2 regions of the Butyrivibrio sp. TB genome follow, and region 2 is predicted to be linked to the other one. Evidence: riboswitches for the same ligand, from Rfam matches in the RefSeq annotation. Region 2 holds a riboswitch; the other holds the start of a gene.
What was found. A riboswitch is a leader RNA that binds a small molecule or an ion and turns the genes downstream of it on or off. The one in region 2 is predicted to bind cobalamin.
Positions count from the first base shown of each region.

Region 1: another riboswitch for cobalamin. It lies ahead of BMX21_RS01945 (ABC transporter substrate-binding protein); the one in region 2 lies ahead of BMX21_RS10345 (sirohydrochlorin cobaltochelatase).

Region 1 covers NZ_FOER01000002.1:132,395-136,617, reverse strand. The annotation lists gene BMX21_RS01950 (FecCD family ABC transporter permease) at 1-300, opposite strand, end outside; gene BMX21_RS01945 (ABC transporter substrate-binding protein) at 519-1,631, opposite strand; cobalamin riboswitch at 1,793-1,985, opposite strand; gene BMX21_RS01940 (pectinesterase family protein) at 2,463-3,320, shown strand; gene BMX21_RS01935 (LacI family DNA-binding transcriptional regulator) at 3,344-4,223, opposite strand, start outside.
Region 2 covers NZ_FOER01000013.1:104,552-108,774, reverse strand. The annotation lists gene recQ (DNA helicase RecQ) at 1-1,196, shown strand, start outside; cobalamin riboswitch at 1,258-1,520, shown strand; gene BMX21_RS10345 (sirohydrochlorin cobaltochelatase) at 1,653-3,293, shown strand; gene BMX21_RS10340 (ABC transporter substrate-binding protein) at 3,303-4,223, shown strand, end outside.

The DNA.
Region 1 (4,223 bases), on a different contig from region 2:
CGACGATGCAAGAGGGTTCTGAAGTACAGACTGCATGATGGCACCTGACAAGGCAAGTGCTCCTCCTACAAGGAATGCAGTCATGGCTCTGGGAAGTCTTATAGTCCACAGAATAGACGTAGTTGCAGCAAGTTCATCCGGAATATATGTTCCGAAGATCTTACCTCCAAGGATTGTCATGGCATCCTTTAAAGGGATATCTACACTTCCTATTCCCATGCATATTCCGAGAATTATAAGACATACCAGAATCGTTATGACTTCAAGAGTATTTTTTCCAAAGCTTTTTTCTTTACTCATATACTAACCCCATGTCACTAATGGCTAATGGTTTCAATTGGTGAAAAAATAGCAGCCGGGAAACTACGCATATCAATGATATTGTTAAGTCCCCGACTGCATATATAAATCTATAGTAAAAGACTTTAGAAAATGCCTTATGCCGGTTATCTAATGCTGGCATATAAGGCATCTGATGACTGGCAAAGTGCTTTTCTTAAGTCGTTTACTATGATATATTAGCGAGCTATTACTGCAAATGGATCTTCAAGATCTGCAAATACATCAGGATAGATGTACTTAGCCATCTCTACCATAGCACTTACTACGTGCTGGTTGGGCTGATTGAGCTCATTTGAAAGTTCCATAAGATATACATCGCCGTTAGCAACAGCTGTTACATTCTCCCAACCTGAAAGAGCAAGGTGAGTATCTACTGCATCAGGAGTGAACATATCTGTAGAGATGATAACATCAGGATTTATAGCAATAGCATCCTCTTCTGTAAGTGAAGGCCAGCCTTCCTGATCTCCTGTAGCATTGATAGCGCCCAGCTTCTCGATCATCTCGCCAATGTATGTGTCTGAACCTGCAGAATAGATTGTAGGATAGTCAGCTGTAGGAGTGTTGGTCTCATAAAGGACTGTCTTCTTCTCATCATCTGAGATTGTAGATGCAAGCTCTTCAATCTGAGCAAGAGTATCATTCATCTCATCTACTATAAGTTCTGCTTCTTCAGATGTACCTGTGCATGCTCCGATGAATGTGATACTCTCACCGATTTCTTCAAGTGTTGATGCGCTTGGAATATCAGCAACGCAGATGCCGGCTTCACGAACAGAAGCATATACATCACTACCTGTAGCATAGCTCATGCCTGTTGTGAATATGATATCAGGATTAAGAGCTACGATTGATTCCTGATCAGGAGCCATCATATCATACTGAGGAACATCTGCTACAAGATCATCGCCATAATATTCATAAGAATATGTATCGCATGCTACGATATAATCTGAAAGTCCAAGGTCGATAAGAAGGCGTGTTGATGAAGGTGACATACTAACGATAGCATCAATCTCTGTAGGTACAGTGATCTCATTGCCTGCAAGATCTGTAGCAGGAGCTTCACTGAGTACTATAGCTTCTACTGCAGCAGCCTCTTCCTCAGATGACTCCTCTTGAGCGTTTGATGCAACAGTATCTGCTTCATCGCTTGCCTTACTGGCAGCATCATCTGAATTTTCTGATACAGCTTCATCTTCTTTCTTGGAATCTGAAGATGCACATCCTACAAGCATTGTAAATGACAATGTTGTAGCCATCATTACTAATAAAAGTTTCTTTTTCATAATATTCTCCATTCTGAAGCAAATCGAATCAGCTTTGTATTCTTGATAGTGCTTCGCTATCAGGAACACATATGTTGACACATAGGGAGTTTTATAAGAACACCGGACAAAAGGGCATAAATGCAGAATATTTGACCGGCACTTATCTATGGTCCCGTAGAATCTGTGCCAATATGAGGGCAGGTATCTGGCTTAGGAACACATTTTGATGGCGCCCTCTTAACTGTATCCGGCAGTTAAGCGCAGCCTTTGTTCCAACACAGTAGCGGCACTGTCCGGGAAGCTCGCCCGGTTCCCTGTTAGGTTTGCTGCAATCGGATAATTGTAGCAAACACCCACATACGTTCGAACCTTACCACAAAACGGACATGTAGTCAAATGGTGCGAGAAATCGGGCCGATAGGTTGTGGCCGGAGCCTTGTAAAATAGGGCAGATTTCGAGAGACACTGGTGTGGAGCGGGTTACAAAGGATTTCCGCGTTATTGAGCGTGTTATAATTCAAGGCATGCTATCTGGCTCCTTCTATTCTGGGGGCCGAAACTCGCTTACGCGGGGGCATGCGGCCCCCAATGCAGAATAGAAGGAGCCATCTATCACGCTCTTGAATTTAATAACACGCTCAAAAAACGCGGAAATCCTTTGTAACCCGCTCCCCACCATTGCCTCTCGAAATCTGCCCTATTTTACAAGGTTCCTGTGTTGCAATCAGGCTTTTGTCTATATAGCATTTGTAATAGAATAATATATAGATTTTTTGCACGAGTATATAACAAACATAATGCAAACTTTAAGTTACTAATGATCAATCTATCACCAAAAAGAGGCACTATATGAAAGAGATTTTTTTTGATAAGGGAATTTATTATAAGAAGCTTTATTATGATTCGGAGTATTTTAAGAAGAATGGTACCTCTGATGCTTCCTTGCATATAAAGGGCGCTGGGATGGATGCTACTACTATCTCATGGTCTGATGGGGGATTTGACAAGGCGCCGGATGATGGCAGTATCAAGCTTGGCACATTTAGAAGCTATACCATGTTCGTATCGGGCAAGGAAGCTATCATCGAAGATCTTACTATTGAGAATACCGCGGGAGATGGACGTCTTAGAGGACAAGCTATCGCCCTTTATGCAGATGCTACGAATGTTATATGCAGACGTGTTCATTTAAAAGGGCATCAGGATACTCTGTTCATGTCTCCTCTTCCTCTTGAAGAAAGGGAGAAGGGCGGCTTCACAGGACCAAGAAGGGACTGCCCACGTCTTATGACCACCCAGTACTACGAAGACTGTATTATAGAAGGTGATGTTGATTTTATATTCGGCGGAGCCAATGCCACTTTTAAGAACTGCACTATAGTATCACTATACAGGGCTCCTCTTCGTGATATGACTACTATATCAAAAGAACAGCCCGCTACATATGTTGAACAGGCTGTTCAGGGATTCGTATGTGCTCCCAATACTCCAAAGGGAGAATCCGGTTTACATTTTATAGATTGCAATTTTATAACCGACAGGTGTCCGGACGGATCTGTATATCTTGCACGTCCATGGCGTCCTTACGGCGCAGCAGTTTTTGAAAACTGTACTTTTGGACCTCACATTCATCCAGACCTTTTTGCCGGATGGAAGGATATTCATACACTAGAACCTACTGCTAGATTTACAAGCATTCGACGCTAGTGTACTGACTCGTTCATATTTAATCAAAAGTCTGTAGTGCAGCGCTTTACAAGTCTTGACTCTATCACGGTCTTGTGTTCAACCTTCTTGCCCTGGAGACATTCCATCATCTTGTCTACAGCGACATGAGCCATGTCCTTGATAGAGGTATCTACTGATGTAAGTTCAGGTTCTACGAAATCAGCAAGTGGAGAGTTATTATATCCGATTACGCTTATATCCTTAGGAACCTGGAGCATTCTTGCTTTAGCGTACTTAAGTACTCCTACTGCGAGTTCATCAGTTGTAGCGATTGCTGCATCGAACTCAAGATCTTTTCTCATAAGAAGGAGATCTCTTTCTTCATGAAGTGAACATGTGATCTTGAGCTTGAGATTGCCATCTACCGGGATTCCATTATCTCTAAGGGCATCTTCATAGCCTGCCATCTTCTGATTGGAAGAGTAAGACTCGGAATCATAGAGGAAGAGGATCTTCTTCCTTCCTGCCTTTATTAGGGATTCTGTCGCATTGTACATGGCATTGCGATCATCTCCCAGTACTCCGTATATATTCTCGTTCTCAAGATATCCGTTTAGTATGAATACCGGAACCTGCTCAGCATCTCTGTGAAGGTATGCAACCTCATCCTTCTCGCAATTACCAAGGAACTGTGAACCTATAAGGATAAGTGCATCTACCTTCTTCTTAAGAAGAAGATCTACTGCATGCTCTCTGGATTCAAGATCATAACCACTACACAGGAGCATGTAATCATAGCCGTATTCATGAAGCTTTTTCTCAAGGATAGAAACCATGCGGGCCATATAATCATCTTTGATATCTGCGCATGATATTCCAACCATTTTCATAGAATTGAACTGAAGACTTCTTGCAAAGGGATTGGGAGTATAGTCGTACTCC
Region 2 (4,223 bases):
GAAGGCTCAATGTCATGGAGGGGTATTGTAAGACGACAGGATGCCTTAGGAATTATATACTTGAATATTTTGGAGAAAAAAATACAGAGCCCTGTGATAATTGTGGTAACTGCCATAAACATTTTATTGAAGAAGACAGAACAGAAGATGCCAAAAAAGTAATAAACTGCGTATTCGAGACAAGAGGAAGGTACGGCCTTAATATCATATTAGGGACACTTCTTGGTGCTAACAGAGCAAGACTCAAAGAACTTGGCATCGTGAATTACAGAACTTATGGCACACTTAAAGACAGGTCAGAAGCTGATCTTAGGATTCTTATAAATCAGCTTATCCTGGACGGGTATCTGTGCCAGACTGCTGACAAATACAGTGTGATCCAGTTGGGTGACATAACCCCGTTAAAAGATCCGGCTACCCGTGTCATAGTCAGGACCACGCAGGCTAAGGAACCTGATAGTAATAAAATAAGACAGATCAAGAAGAAAACAGATAGTCTTACCAAAGCTGGTTACGATCTTTTTGATATACTTAAAGCACTTAGAACTCAGATTGCCAGAGAAGAAGGCATGCCGCCATATATCGTCTTTAGTGATAAGACTCTCATCGATATGAGCGCCAAGACTCCTCTTGACAGGGCATCAATGCTAAATGTATCAGGTGTAGGCGAGATGAAATATGACAAGTATGGTCAGAGATTCATAAACGCTATAAGTTCATATTTAGATGAACATGAGGGAGTAGTAACCGCTATAACAGATAGCCAGGACGAAGCTGCAGATAATACTAAGGATGCAGCACCAGCACCTGCTAAAACTAAGGCCAAAGGTTCAAAAGGTTCAACAGCTCCAAAGGGGCATAAAGTCCCCTTTTATCTAAATCCTGAAGATGAAGATAAATATGAGTCCAAAGACCTGTGCCTTGTATCTGAGATCAAAGATGAGCTTAACAGGATATCAACAGCAGACAATGCCAAGAATATATTCGGTACAGATATAACGAAATTCCTTACAGAAATGGGTTATATCGCAGAGAAAAATATAGGCGGAAGATTTATGATGGCTCAGACTGATGAAGGCCTTTCTAAAGGTATAGTTACTACTGAGAAAGTCAGTCAAAAAGGCAATACCTATCCGGTTCTGCTATACCCAAAGCAGGTTCAGATGGAGATAGTAAGGCATTATGTGAAGTTTTAGTAAAATAACTGATGATAAGAATCTTTGCCCTTATCTATTACTTATGTTATTATATCCATGAAAATTTAATGAGACGGAAGGTGTTTACGGGTAGCTATACTTGCTACTGCGTAAGTGAAAAGGGAAGCGGGTGCAAATCCCGCACGATCTCGTCACCGTGTTTTGTCTGGAATATATGCGTTCTTGCAAGTTGATCTTATATTGATGAACCTGCGTATAGGACTGCATAGCATCCAAGTCTCTTTCAATATGCCACTGGATAACCGGGAAGGCGAAAGAGACCATGCAATCAGCCGGGAGACCTGCCTGTCGTCGTACAAGGGTAACCAAGTCACGAGGAATTGACTGTACGAAGCTTTATGGTAAATGCTATTTTGACATTTGCTTTAATCTTGTGTGCAAAAAAGTCTTCGCTTCTTGGTGAAGGCTTTATTTTTTTATCTAGGAGGAAATATTATGAAGAAAAAATTTCTGGCAGTACTTCTGACTGCAGCGATGTCATTTACAGCTGTTGCCTGCGGACAGAATAGTTCAGGACAAGATGAAACTGCTTCTAATGAAGCATCTGTAGAAAACACTGCACAGGCAGATGAAAATGCTGATGCTACTCAGGCAGAAACAGCTGCGGCAGATGCTGATGAAAAAGAAGGCGTTTTGGAAGACGGAACATATCAGGCTACATTTACTACAGACAGCACCATGTTCCATGTTAATGAAGCATATGATAATAAAGGAATCCTTACCGTAGAAGACGGCGAGATGACTATCCATATCACACTTCCATCCAAGAATATAGTAAATCTATTCCCTGGAAGCGCTGAGGATGCTCAGAAAGAGGGTGCAGAGCTTCTCGAGCCTACAATAGATACTGTAACATATGCAGATGGAACTACAGAAGAAGTTAACGGTTTTGATGTTCCTGTACCATACCTTGATGAGAGCTTTGCACTTGCACTTATAGGAACTAAGGAAGTATGGTATGACCATCAGGTAACAGTATCTGATCCGGTACCTTACGAAGGAGATGAAGATCAAATGGCAGCAGATAAGGTGGCTGATCTTATAGATTCTATCTATGTTCAGGAATATACAGATGATACATATGAAAACTGCGAGAAAGCCAAAGAAGCCTGGGACGCTCTTACAGATACTCAGAAAGAGCTTGTAGAAGGCGAGTATGCTGATCCTGATTACTTCGGAAGAGATACAGGAGATGCTTCCAAGGACGATCCGCTCAACGGCGATGATATAGGAGATAACGAGATCCTTGTAGTTAGCTTTGGTACATCCTTCAATGATAGCAGAGTCAAGGATATAGGCGGAATTGAGAAGGCTCTTCAGGAGGCATATCCTGACTACTCAGTAAGAAGAGCATTTACAGCTCAGATCATCATCAACCATATCTATGCAAGAGATGGTGAGAAGATCGACAATGTAGACCAGGCACTCCAAAGAGCAGTAGATAATAATGTTAAGAATCTGATAGTTCAGCCTACACACCTGATGCACGGCGCTGAGTATGACGAGCTTGTTGAAACTCTCGCCCAGTATGAAGATAAATTCGAATCAGTAGCTGTAGCACAGCCCCTTCTTGGAGAAGTTGGTGATGATGCAACAGTTATCAATGAAGACAAGGAAGCTGTAGCCAAGGCTATAACAGCTGAAGCTGTAAAAGAGGCAGGATATGCAGACCTTGACGAAGCTAAGGAAGATGGAGTTGCTTTCGTATTCATGGGACACGGAACATCACATACAGCTAAGGTTACATACAGCCAGATGCAGACTCAGATGGATGAACTTGGCTATGACAACGTATTCATCGGAACTGTAGAAGGTGAGCCTGAAGAAACAGAGCTTTCAAACATAATCGAAGCTGTTAAAGCTGCAGGTTATACTAAAGTAGTTCTTCGCCCTCTTATGGTCGTAGCAGGTGATCATGCTAACAATGACATGGCAGGCGATGAAGAGGATTCATGGAAGAGCGGCTTTGAAGCAGATGGAAGCTTTGAAGAAGTAAGCTGCCAGATCCTTGGACTTGGCGGCATCAAGGAAGTTGAAGATATCTATGTTGAGCACACAGGTGCAGTTATAAAATAATAAAACTTTATGGGAAAAAAACTAAAGCATTTATTTGAAATAACAAAATGGTTGTTTCTGATCATCTTTTCCCTATGTCTGGTTGGATGCGGTGGGATTTCCGATGGGGAATACACCGCATCTGTTGTAATGACAGGCGGAAGCGGGAAAGCGTATATAGAAAGCCCTTGCAAGGTTACTGTCACAGATGGACAAGCGACGGCACACCTTGTATGGAGTAGCCCAAACTATGACTATATGATAGTGGATGGCGATACATATTATCCTGTTAATAAGGAGGGTAACTCTGAATTCGATATACCTGTGTCTTTGGGCAAAGAGATGAAGGTTCAGGCAGATACTACTGCCATGAGTACCCCTCATCTTATTGAATATACCCTTCTCATAACCCTTGATGACAGCGTTTCTGATGAAACTATGGATTCATATAGTGAGAGCGCAGATGGTACAGATAGTGATAGTCAGATCATAAAGACTTCCATGGATCCTCCTAATATAGAAGGACTGACCTATATAGAAACAGATAAGAATGCTTATGCCACCTGCTTTAAGATCCATAGATATGAAGACGGGTATCTTGTCATAAGTATAGATGATGGAAGGCATTACCTTCTTATACCTGAGGGGAAAGATATTCCTGATGATATATCTGCAGACATTAGCATGGGATCTTCAGATTCACAGGAACGGATAATCCCTCTATATATGCCACTTGACAGTATATATCTTGCAGCATCGGGAGCTATGTGTCATTTTGACTCCATAGGAGCAGTCAGTGCTATAACAATGTCAGGAATAGAAGCAGATGACTGGTATATAGACAGCGCAAGAGAAGCGATGAACAGTGGAAGCATAGTATACGGTGGTAAGTACAGCGCTCCTGACTATGAACAGATTGTGATGTCGGATATAGATCTTGCAATTGAGAAT